One region of the Streptomyces xingningensis genome, then DNA from elsewhere that is predicted to be linked to it. Evidence: riboswitches for the same ligand, from Rfam matches in the RefSeq annotation. Region 1 holds a riboswitch; the other holds the start of a gene.
The links. A riboswitch is a leader RNA that binds a small molecule or an ion and turns the genes downstream of it on or off. The one in region 1 is predicted to bind S-adenosylmethionine.

Region 1 (6,028 bases):
GTGGTCTCGACCGAGACGCACATCGCGTTCCGCACCTACTCCCAGCACGACCTGGAGGCGGCCTTCGCCATCGGGCTGGACAACTGACCGGACTAGGGGGTGTCCACCGGCACGCAACGCCCGCCCTCCGTGCGGTACTTCCAGCGTGCGCCGTCCTGCACCAGCTCCCGCACCGCCCGCAGGAACCGCTCGATGTGCTCGTCCGGCGTCCCGGCGCCGAAGCTGACCCGGATCGCGTTCAGCGACTGCCCCTCGCCCGGCACCCCGCACTCCCCCGGCTCATCGGCACGGCCGCCCAGCAGCGTGCGGACCAGTGGATGGGCGCAGAACAGCCCGTCGCGCACCCCGATGCCATACTCCGCGGAGAGCGCCGCCGCGAAGTGCGCACTGTTCCAGCCCTCGACCACGAACGAGAGCACGCCCACCCTCGGGGCGTCCTCGCCGAACAGCGAGAGCACCCTGACCTCCGGCACCTCGGCCAGCCCGGCCCGCACCCGCGCCACCAACTGCCGCTCGCGGGCGACCAGGCCGTCGAAGCCCGCCTCGGTGAGCGCCCGGCAGGCCGAGGCCACCGCATGGGCACCGATGACATTGGGCGAACCCGCCTCGTGCCGGGCGGCACCGTCGTGCCACTCCACCCGCACTTCGTCCCCGGCGGCCCGGGAGACCTTGCGGCTCGCGCCGCCGCCCGCCAGATAGGGTTCGGCGTCCCCCAGCCAGTCGGCGCGCCCGGCCAGCACGCCCGCGCCGAACGGCGCATAGAGCTTGTGTCCGGAGAAGGCCACCCAGTCGACGCCCAACTCCGCGATGTCCACCGGATGATGCGGCGCCAGCTGTGCGGCGTCCAGCACGATCCGGGCACCATGCGCATGCGCGACCGCCGCCAACTCCCTTACCGGCCACAGCTCGCCCGTCACATTGGACGCGCCGGTCACACAGACCAGGGCCGGGCGGTGGGGGTCACGCACCGCCAGGGCCCGCTCCAGCGACTCGACGGCCTGCCCCGGAGTCCGGGGCGCGTCGAGGTAGCCGACCTCGGTGTCACCCCGCCGCGACCAGGGCAGCAGCGCGGCATGGTGCTCGGTCTCGAAGACGAACACCCGGGTGCCGGCCGGGAGTACGGATGCCAGCAGATTGAGCGAATCGGTGGTGGAGCGGGTGAAGACCACCTGGTCCCCGGCACGGCAGCCGAGGAACTCCGCGACGGTCCGGCGGCTGTTCTCGAAGAGGTCGGTGGAGAGCTGCGAGAGGTATCCCGCGCCCCGGTGCACACTGCCGTAGTACGGGGCGTAGGCGGCCACGTCGTCCCACACCCGCTGGAGGGCCGGCGCGCTGGCCGCGTAGTCGAGTGCCGCATAGCCGACCTCACCCCCGGTGACGAGCGGCACCAGGACATCCCGGCCGAGCACGGGCAGCGGCGGGCAGAGCGAGGGAACGGCGGCGACGGTGGCAACAGACATGACGAACTCCCGTAACAGGCAGGCGAATTCAACCGCGCGGCGGTCAACACGCCGACGCGGGAAGGGAAAAGGGTGCGGGAAAAGGGGCTCGGCAGAGCCCTAGCGCATTCGCTGAACCACGGAAGAAACTCCCTCGACGACCAGGATCCCTGGCGAGGGATCCGCGCTTGCCGCAGACCTCACTGCCTGCGACCCGGTCATCACCCGGGGCACCCCGCCACGGAAGGAGGGTTGCCGGACAGCGGGCCGGGGCCTGTGTCGCTGTCACTCGTGACCTGTGCAGCATCATGCCACACGATCTTTGATGCGCAAGGCGCGGTCCGGATCCTGGACCGCGCCCCGGTGGAGGTGCAGCCCTCACCCGTTGCTGGCCGCGACCCAGCGCTCCAACACCCGCTTCGCGGCCCCCGAGTCGACCGACTCCGCCGCCCGCGCCATCCCGGCGCGGATCTGCTCCGGCAGCGAAGCCCCGGTGGGCGCCAGGGCGACCAGCGCCGCGGCCGAGTTCAGCAGCACCGCGTCCCGCACCGGCCCGGTCTCCCCGGCCAGCAGCCGCCGTGCGACATCCGCGTTGTACGAGGCGTCGGCGCCGCGCAGGGCCTCCACCGGCACCAGGTCGATGCCCACCTCCCGCGGGTCGAAGGCCTCCTCCCGCACCGCGCCGTCCCGGACCACCCACACCCGCGAAGTCGCGGTGGTGGTCAGCTCGTCCAGCCCGTCGTCACCGCGGAAGACCAGCGCCGAGGAGCCGCGTTCGGCCAGCACCCCCGCCAGGATCGGCGCCATCCGGGCGTCGGCGACCCCGGTGGCCTGGGCCCGCACCCGCGCCGGGTTGGTCAGCGGGCCGAGCACATTGAAGGTGGTGCGGATGCCCAACTCGCGCCGGGCGGGCGCCACATGGCGCAGCGCGGGATGGAACCGCACCGCGAAGCAGAAGGTGATCCCCGCCTCCTGGGCCACCTCGGCCACCCTTCGCGGGGACAGGTCGAGGTTGACGCCCAGCTTCTCCAGCACATCCGAGGCCCCGCTGGCGGAGGATGCCGCCCGGTTGCCGTGCTTGACGACCTTCGCCCCGGTGCCGGCGACCACGATCGAGGACATGGTCGAGATGTTGACCGTCCTCGCGCCGTCGCCGCCGGTGCCCACGATGTCCACGCTGGGGCCCGGCACCTCGATGAGCTGGGCGTGCTGGTACATCGTCCGGACCAGGCCGGAGATCTCGGCGACCGTCTCGCCCTTGGCCCGCAGCCCCACCGCGAAGCCGGCGATCTGCGCGTCGGTGGCCTCGCCGCGCATGATCCGGTCCATGGCCCAGGCGGTGACGTCCGCGCTCAGGTCCACCCGGTTCAGCAGCGCCTCCAGCACGCCCGGCCAGGAGAGGGCCACCGTGCCGTCGCCGCCTGCCGGGGTCGCAACGTTCATGGTCCACACTCCTGTGATTCGGGCATCCCGCTGATGGCGTCCAGCCTATCCACGGACCGGGACGGCAAAGAGCCCCGTCCGGAGCATGGACGGGGCTCTCGCCGTGGCGATCAGCTGTCAGTGATCGGTGCGGGGATCAGTGGTGGCCGTGGCCGCTGGTGATCTCCTGGTATTCCTCCGCGGTGGGCTTGGGGATGTGGGTGCCCTCGCCGTAGTAGCCCTTGGAGAGCTTCACCCGCAGCTTCTGCGCGGCACCGGCCTTGCGGGCGACGCCGTTCTCGTCGACCTCCGGCTCGAGCTCGAGCGGCCTGGGCTGCTCGTGCGCGGTGAGCGTGTGCAGCTGCTCCTGCGTGAGCGGCTGGTGGACCTCGACGAACTCACCGTGCGGCAGGCGCTTGATGACGCCGGACTCCCGCCCGTGCAGCACCTTGTCCCGGTCCCGGCGCTGCAGCCCCAGGCAGATGCGGCGGGTGGCGATGAAGGCGAGGACCGGGGCCACGAAGAACGAGATCCGGACGAACCAGGTGACGCCGTTGACCGACAGGTGGAAGTGCGTCGCCCACAGGTCGTTGCCGCCGTTCATCAGCCCGACCCCGTACAAGGTCAGCCAGGCGACGCCGAAGGCGGTGCGGGTCGGGGCGTTCCGCGGCCGGTCCAAGAGGTGGTGTTCGCGCTTGTCGCCGGTCACCCACGACTCGATGAAGGGGTAGGCGGCCATGGCCGTCAGCACCAGGCCGAAGACCAGCAGCGGGATGAACACGCCCAGGACGAGCGTATGGCCCGCGATATTGATCTCCCAGCCGGGCATGGCCCGGAAGATTCCCTCGGACATGCCCAGATACCAGTCGGGCTGGGCGTTGGTGGAGACCTGATCCGCCCGGTAGGGGCCGAGTTCCCAGACCGGGTTGATGGTGGCGATCGCCGCGATGCCCGCGATCACGCCGAAGACCAGGAAGAAGAAGCCTCCCGCCTTGGCCATGTAGACCGGCATCAGCGGCATGCCGACGACGTTCTTCTCGGTCCGGCCGGGGCCGGGGTACTGGGTGTGCTTGTGGTAGACGACCAGGATCAGGTGGGCGACCACCAGACCGAGCATGATGCCCGGCAGCAGCAGGATGTGGATCGAGTAGAACCGGGCCACAAAGTCCGTGCCCGGGAACTCCCCGCCGAACAGGAACATCGAGATGTACGTCCCGACCAGCGGGATGGACATGATCAGGCCCTGGGCGATGCGGATACCGGTGCCCGAGAGCAGGTCGTCCGGCAGGCCGTAGCCGGTGAAGCCGGTGAAGGTGCCCAGCACCAGCAGCAGGAAGCCGAACAGCCAGTTGACCTCGCGCGGCTTGCGGAACGCGCCCGTGAAGAAGACGCGCATCATGTGCACCATCATGGCCGCGAGGAAGACCAGCGCCGCCCAGTGGTGGATCTGCCGGATGAGCAGACCGCCCCGCACATCGAAGCTGATGTCCATCGTCGACTTGAACGCCTCGGACATCCGCATGCCCTGCATGGGGACATAGGAGCCGTGGTAGACGACCTCGTTCATGCTCGGGTGGAAGAACAGCGTCAGATACACACCCGTGAGGATGATGATCAGGAAGCTGTAGAGGCAGACCTCGCCCAGCATGAAGGACCAGTGGTCCGGGAAGATCTTCCGCATGTTGGCCTTGGCCAGGCTGTAGATCCCCAGCCGGCCGTCGGCCCAGTCGGCCACCCGCTCACCGGCGGGCGCCTTGCGTCCGGTGTCTGCTGCAGTACTCATCCGCGCTCCCAGTAGGCAGGACCCACAGGCTCGGGGAAGTCGCCCATCGCCTCGAGGTAGCCCTTGTCATTGACCTTGATCCGCAGCTGCGGAAGGGCGTGACCGGCCGGGCCGAAGACCACGCGCCCACCGTCCGAGAGGTCGAACGTGGACTGGTGGCACGGGCACAGCACGTGGTGGGTCTGCTGCTCGTAGAGACTGATCGGGCAGCCGACGTGCGTGCAGATCTTGGAGAAGGCGACGATGCCGTCGACCGACCAGTCGAGCTCGCGCTTGTCCTTGATGTTCTCCGGACGGAGCCGGACGATCATCAGGGCGGCCTTGGCGATCTCGTTCTGGAAGTCCTCGTCCTCCTCCTTCATGCCCTCGGGCATGGCGAAGGTCAGCGAGCCGACCATGACGTCCTCGGGACGCAGCGGCTGCATCGTGTTCTGGTTGACCAGCATCTTGCCCTTGGACCACTTGGTCTTCCGGAGCTTGGTGCCCGGCGCCGGTCCCAGGCCGCCCAGCAGGAACACCGCGGACAGCGGCATCAGCGTGAGCGCACCGAACATGGTGTTGCGGATCAGCTTGCGGCGGCCGAGCGCCGACTCCCGGGCACCGTCCGCGAAGTCGGCCAGAACCTTGGCCTTGACCTCGGGCGCGGCCTCGATCGGGTGCCGCTCGTCGGCGACCTCGACATCGGACATCAGGGTGCGGGCCCAGTGGACCGCGCCCGCGCCGATGCAGAACAGGGCCACGCCGAGGGTGAGGCCCAGCGTGAAGTTCATGGCGCTGACGTGGCCGATCGGGAACACAAAGATGTTCCGGTCGACCGGGATGGCCAGGTAGGCGGCGATAAAGCCCACCGTGGCCAGCATGGACAGCGTGAACAAGAACGCGACCACGCGCTCGGAGCGCTTGGCGGCCCGTTCGTCGATGTCCTGGATGCGGTGCTCGTGGGGCGGCAGCCCCGGGTCCGCGAACGGGTCGGCGGCGGGAGCCACCTCACCCGCGTGCGCGTCATCCTGCTTGCTGGGCAGGGACTCTTCTGGAATGTCTTGGCTACTCATGACTTCTTGGCCTTTGCGGTCCGGGCGGCGACCCAGATGGCGACGGCGATCATTGCCCCCATGCCGAAGACCCATGCGAACAGGCCCTCGCTGACCGGGCCGAGCCCGCCCAGTCCCAGGCCGCCCGGGCTCTCCGACTTGCTGGTGTCGATCGCGTCGAGGTACGCGATGATGTCCTTCTTGTTCTGCTGCGACATCGTGGTGTCGGGGAAGGACGGCATGTTCTGCGGGCCGGTCTGCATGGCCTCGTAGATGTGCTTCGGGTTGACGTCCTCAAGGCTCGGCGCGAACTTGCCGTTGGAGAGGGCACCGCCCTTGCCGGTGGCGTTGTG
Region 2 (6,028 bases), on a different contig from region 1:
CCCGATCCGCAGATCCGGCCGCCGCTCGCGCAACAGCCCCGGAACCAGGGCCAGATGGTAGTCCTGCACCAGCACCACCGCGCCCGGTGCGGCCTCCTCGGCGAGCGCGTCCGCGAAGGCGGCGTTGTACGCCTCGTAGGCCGCCCACTGGGTCCGGAAGCCGGCGTCGAAGACGGGCTCCAACGGGGTCTGGTAGAGCAGGTGGTGAATGAACCACAGCACGGAGTTGGCGACGCCGTTGTAGGCCGCGGCGAAGGTCTCCGGCGCGATGTCCAGCATCCGCACCAGATGGCCGCCGGTGTCGGTGGTGTCCAGCCTGCCGCCCGCCCGCCGGGCCGCCCGGCGGTCGCCCTCGCCGAGCGCCGCGCACACCCACACCGCCCCGGAGTCCGGGCCGATGGCGCTGAGCCCGGACACCAGCCCGCCGCCGCCCCGGCCCGCCGTCAGGGTGCCGTCCTCGGCGAGCCGGTAGGAGACCGGCCCCCGGTTGGAGGCCACCACGATCGGGGCGGAGTGCATGTGCGCCTGCATGTGCTCAGCAACCATGACGCCAGCCTTGCCGCCGTGTCATCCGCTCAAACGTGCGCTTACGCCGCGCGATGCCGGGCGTACTCGGGTATCCCGGCCATCGGCGGCCGCTCCTCCGTGTCCACCGCATAGGTGCGCGGAACGAAGCCCTCCGCCGTCCGCTCGAACTGGGTCAGCACCGGGCGCACCAAGGGTCCGCGGGCCAGTCGCAGCTGTGCGGTGCGGTAGATCGCGGCGGCCATCCGGCCGAGTGCCCGGGCGTCCTGGTGGCGGTGCTTGCGTACGCCCACGTCCACCTGGGCCAGTGCGTCCAGGCCCACCGTGTGCAGGGCGTCCACCAGCAGCCCCAGCTCCACGCCGTACCCCACGGGGAACGGCAGCCGCTCCAGCAGCGAGCGGCGGGCCGCGTACTCACCACCCAGCGGCTGGACGAAACCGGCCAGCTGCGGCCAGTGCAGATTGAGCAGCGGACGGGCCACCAGCTCGGTCACCCGGCCGCCCTGGTCCACCGTCCTGCCGGAGGCGGGCGAATCAAACTCGGCGCCGGAGGCGGGCGAACCGGGCCCGGCGCCGAGCGGGCGGTCGTACATCGCCTTGACGAAGTCGACGTCGTCATCGGTCAGCAGCGGGCCGACGATCCCCGAGACGAAGGACGCCGAGAAGTCGCGCAGGTCGGCGTCGATGAAGCAGACGATGTCCCCGCTGGTCACCAGCAGCGACCGCCACAGCACCTCGCCCTTGCCGGGCAGCGCGGGCAGCCGCGGCAGGATGGCGTCGCGGGGCACCACCCGCGCCCCGGCGGCCGCGGCGGCCTCGGCCGTACGGTCGGTGGAGCCGGAGTCCAGCACCACCAGCTCGTCCACCAGGGGCACGGCCTCGGTCATCAGGGCGCGGCGGATCTCGGCCACGATCGCGCCGACCGTCGCCTCCTCGTTGAGCGCGGGCAGCACCACACTGACGGTGGTGCCGGTGTCCCGTTTGGCGGCGAGCAGCCGGCCGAGCGGACGGTCGGCTGCCGACCAGGACCGCCGGGACAGCCAGCGCTCCACCTCTTCCAGCACGTGAACGACTCCTCGTCTGTGATGCATCTCGCGTTACGGACGGCCCTCTCAAGCGCGCGGGCCTTCGGTTACAGTCTTGAACAACGCGGACCGCCGTCGTATGTCGGGGTCGCCGCGCGCATAAACGCCTGGGCCCCGCCCAGTGCCATACCGCTCATCCAGAGGGGCAGAGGGACACGGCCCGTTGAAGCCCCGGCAACCCTCCAGCCGGTTTAACTCGTCACAGACACGAGGCTCCCGGTGGGGAAGGTGCCAATTCCGTCTCGTGGCGAGGTGCGCCACGGGGAAGATGAGGAGAAAGGGCCTCGCCTCCATGGCTGTGCAAGCTGTTGAAAGCGTCATTTCTTTCGGTCCCGCCGTCGCGCTGTCCTGCCGCGAGTGCGGCGGGCGCGTCCCGCTCGGCCCCGTCTTCGCCTGCGCCGTCTGCTTCGGCCCGCTGGAGGTGGCGTATGAGCTGCCGGCCGGCGACCCGGAGGGGCTGCGCCGCCGGATCGAGTCCGGTCCGCCGAACATCTGGCGCTACGCCCCGCTGCTGCCCGTCCCCGAGGACGTTGCGGACAAGCCCAGCCTCAACCCCGGCTTCACCAAGCTGGTCAAGGCCGACAACCTGGCCCGTGAACTGGGCGTGACCGGTGGGCTGTACATCAAGGACGACTCCGGCAACCCCACGCACTCCTTCAAGGACCGGGTGGTCGCCATCGCCGTCGAGGCCGCCCGGGCCTTCGGCTTCACCACGCTCTCCTGCTCCTCGACGGGCAACCTGGCCGGCGCGGTCGGCGCGGCCGCGGCCCGCGCGGGGCTGCAGTCCTGTGTGTTCATCCCGCACGACCTGGAGACGGGCAAGGTGGTCATGGCCGCGGTCTACGGCGGCGACCTGGTCGGCATCGAGGGCACCTACGACGATGTGAACCGTTTCTGTTCCGAGCTCATCGGCGATCCGCTCGGCGAGGGCTGGGGGTTTGTCAACGTCAATCTCCGTCCGTACTACGGCGAGGGGTCGAAGACCCTGGCGTATGAGATCTGCGAGCAGCTCGGCTGGCGGCTGCCGGACCAGATCGTGATCCCCATCGCCTCGGGCTCACAACTGACGAAGATCGACAAGGGGTTGCGGGAACTCATCGCGCTGGGGCTGGTCGAGGACCGTCCGTACAAGATCTTCGGCGCCCAGGCGCTGGGCTGTTCGCCGGTTTCGCGGGCGTTCAAGGACGGCCATGACATCGTCCGCCCGGTCAAGCCGGACACCATCGCCAAGTCCCTCGCCATCGGCAACCCCGCGGACGGCCCGTATGTCCTGGACATCGCCCGGCGCACCGGCGGGGCGGTCGAGGATGTGACCGACGCCGAGGTGGTGGACGCCATCCGGCTGCTGGCCCGGACGGAGGGGATCTTCGCGGAGACGGCGGGCGGGGTGACGGTCGGAGTCACCCGCAAGCTGCTCGCGGACGGGCTCCTCGATCCCTCGCTGACCACGGTCGTGCTCAATACCGGGGACGGCCTCAAGACGCTGGACGCGGTCGCGGCGGGGCCCACGGCGACGATCCGGCCGACGCTGGACGCGTTCCGGGCCGCCGGGCTCTGACCCGGCGGGCAGCTCCGAAGGCCGCGGCCGGCCGACAGTCACCACCAACTCCCAACCAAAGGCGACCCCATGAGCGTGACAGTCCGCATTCCCACCATCCTCCGCACCTACACCTCCGGCCGGGCCGAGGTCACCGCCGAGGGGGCCACCCTCGGCGAGGTGATCAAGTCGCTGGAGAGCAACCACCCCGGCATCGCCGCCCGTGTCCTCGACGAGGCGGGCAGACTCCGCCGCTTTGTGAACGTCTATGTCGACGACGACGATGTGCGCTTCGAGAGCGGCCTGGGCACGGCGACCCCGGATGGCGCCGGTGTCTCCATCATCCCTGCGGTCGCGGGTGGTTGACGTTTCGTAAGTTCCCTGCAAAAACACCGGAATCGCCCCGGTCCGGAAGCGGACGGGGCGATTCCGGCTGTTGAGGCGCGCTACAGTTGGGCCGTTCCCCCTCCGGTGTCAGTGCCGAACGCATATGAGAACCCGTCAAGTTGCCAGGGAAAAGTGCGAGTGAATTGTCGGGTTGGTTGGGGTGTGCCCGGCCCGACGTGCCCTGAAATCACCCCAGTTCGCCGTTTGTTGCCGATTGGCCGCCCTCCGATTTCTCGTCCGTCTGACCTGTTGCGGACGGCATCCGTGCAGATACATTCAGCCGCGGTCGACGCGTTCCGGCGCACACCCCCTCCTGTCGGGGGGTGAGGTCTGACCCGGGTCCGCGAAGTGCGGTCCTGTGCAAGGGCCAGTAATAGGGGAGTTAGGCATGGCTCAGGGCACCGTCAAGTGGTTCAACGCGGAGAAGGGGTACGGCTTCATCGCGGTCGACGGTGGTGCGGATGTTTTCGTCCACTACAGCGCGATTCAGATGGACGGCTACCGCACCCTCGAGGAGGGGCAGCGGGTCGAGTTCGAGATCTCGCAGGGCCAGAAGGGGCCTCAGGCGGACATGGTGAAGGTGACCGCCTGACCGCGGCGCATCGACCAATCGGTCTTACGGCTCGGCTGAGGGGCCCGTACCTCGTGGGTACGGGCCCCTTACGCATCCCTGATCCCGCTTGCGCATCCCTGATCCCGCGCGGGCCCCGGCCGTCGCCCGGCCGCACCCCGCATCGGCGCCCCTGCGGAGTGGCCCTTGCACTCTCAGGGGCCGAGTGCTAATCATTGGGCTTAGCACTCTCCGGGTGAGAGTGACAGATTTGGACCGTCGGTGAGGTCCGCAGGCCGGGTGGGGCAAGGAACCACCAGGCCCGCAGGCCGTCCGTCGCGGGCGCCGGTGCGGTCCGGAGCAATCCACCCCAGTCCGGGAGGACCACTTCACATGGCCAAGATCATCGCGTTCGACGAGGAGGCACGGCGCGGTCTCGAGCGCGGGATGAACCAGCTCGCCGACGCCGTCAAGGTCACCCTCGGCCCCAAGGGCCGGAACGTCGTCCTCGAGAAGAAGTGGGGCGCCCCCACGATCACCAACGATGGTGTGTCCATCGCCAAGGAGATCGAGCTCGAGGACCCGTACGAGAAGATCGGCGCCGAGCTGGTCAAGGAGGTCGCGAAGAAGACGGACGACGTCGCCGGTGACGGCACGACGACCGCGACCGTCCTCGCCCAGGCCCTGGTCCGCGAGGGCCTGCGCAATGTCGCGGCCGGCGCCAACCCGATGGCCCTGAAGCGCGGTATCGAGAAGGCCGTCGAGGCCGTCTCCACCGCCCTGCTCGACCAGGCCAAGGATGTGGAGACCAAGGAGCAGATCGCCTCCACCGCCTCCATCTCCGCCGCCGACACCCAGATCGGCGAGCTCATCGCCGAGGCCATGGACAAGGTCGGCAAGGAAGGCGTCATCACCGTCGAGGAGTCGCAGACCTTCGGTCTCGAGCTGGAGCTCACCGAGGGCATGCGCTTCGACAAGGGCTACATCTCGGCCTACTTCGCCACCGACATGGAGCGTATGGAGGCGTCCCTGGACGACCCGTACATCCTGATCGTCAACTCCAAGGTCAGCGCGGTCAAGGACCTGCTGCCGCTCCTCGAGAAGGTCATGCAGTCCGGCAAGCCGCTGCTGATCATCGCCGAGGACGTCGAGGGCGAGGCCCTGTCGACCCTGGTCGTCAACAAGATCCGCGGCACCTTCAAGTCCGTCGCCGTCAAGGCCCCGGGCTTCGGCGACCGCCGCAAGGCCATGCTCGGCGACATCGCCATCCTCACCGGTGGCACGGTCATCTCCGAGGAGGTCGGCCTCAAGCTGGAGAACGCCGGTCTCGACCTGCTCGGCCGCGCCCGCAAGGTCGTCATCACCAAGGACGAGACGACCATCGTCGACGGTGCCGGTGAGAGCGACCAGGTCCAGGGCCGGGTCAACCAGATCCGCGCCGAGATCGAGAACAGCGACTCCGACTACGACCGCGAGAAGCTCCAGGAGCGCCTCGCGAAGCTGGCCGGCGGCGTGGCCGTCATCAAGGCCGGTGCCGCCACCGAGGTCGAGCTCAAGGAGCGCAAGCACCGCATCGAGGACGCGGTGCGCAACGCCAAGGCCGCCGTCGAGGAGGGCATCGTCGCCGGTGGTGGCGTGGCCCTGCTGCAGGCTTCCTCGGTCTTCGAGAAGCTGGACCTCGAGGGCGACGAGGCCACCGGTGCCAACGCCGTCAAGCTGGCCCTGGAGGCCCCGCTCAAGCAGATCGCCGTCAACGGTGGTCTCGAGGGCGGCGTCGTGGTGGAGAAGGTCCGCAACCTGGCCGTCGGCCACGGCCTCAACGCCGCGACCGGCGACTACGTCGACATGATCGCCGAGGGCATCATCGACCCGGCCAAGGTCACCCGCTCCGCGCTGCAGAACGCCGCCTCCATCGCGGCGCTCTTCCTCACCACCGAGGCCGTC

Region 2: it holds a riboswitch for S-adenosylmethionine, as region 1 does, so the genes downstream of both, thrC (threonine synthase) here and ABCR83_RS21930 (aminotransferase class V-fold PLP-dependent enzyme) in region 1, are expected to answer to the same signal.

The regions. Positions count from the first base shown of each region.
Region 1 is NZ_JBDJPF010000044.1:9,444-15,471, forward strand. It holds gene ABCR83_RS21925 (Lrp/AsnC ligand binding domain-containing protein) at 1-87, shown strand, start outside; gene ABCR83_RS21930 (aminotransferase class V-fold PLP-dependent enzyme) at 93-1,460, opposite strand; SAM riboswitch class IV at 1,619-1,736, opposite strand; gene trpD (anthranilate phosphoribosyltransferase) at 1,818-2,882, opposite strand; gene qcrB (cytochrome bc1 complex cytochrome b subunit) at 3,019-4,644, opposite strand; gene qcrA (cytochrome bc1 complex Rieske iron-sulfur subunit) at 4,641-5,696, opposite strand; gene qcrC (cytochrome bc1 complex diheme cytochrome c subunit) at 5,693-6,028, opposite strand, start outside.
Region 2 is NZ_JBDJPF010000068.1:780-6,807, reverse strand. It holds gene ABCR83_RS27430 (alpha,alpha-trehalose-phosphate synthase (UDP-forming)) at 1-546, opposite strand, end outside; gene ABCR83_RS27425 (glucosyl-3-phosphoglycerate synthase) at 588-1,589, opposite strand; SAM riboswitch class I at 1,741-1,885, shown strand; gene thrC (threonine synthase) at 1,903-3,168, shown strand; gene ABCR83_RS27415 (MoaD/ThiS family protein) at 3,238-3,513, shown strand; gene ABCR83_RS27410 (cold-shock protein) at 3,923-4,126, shown strand; gene groL (chaperonin GroEL) at 4,478-6,028, shown strand, end outside.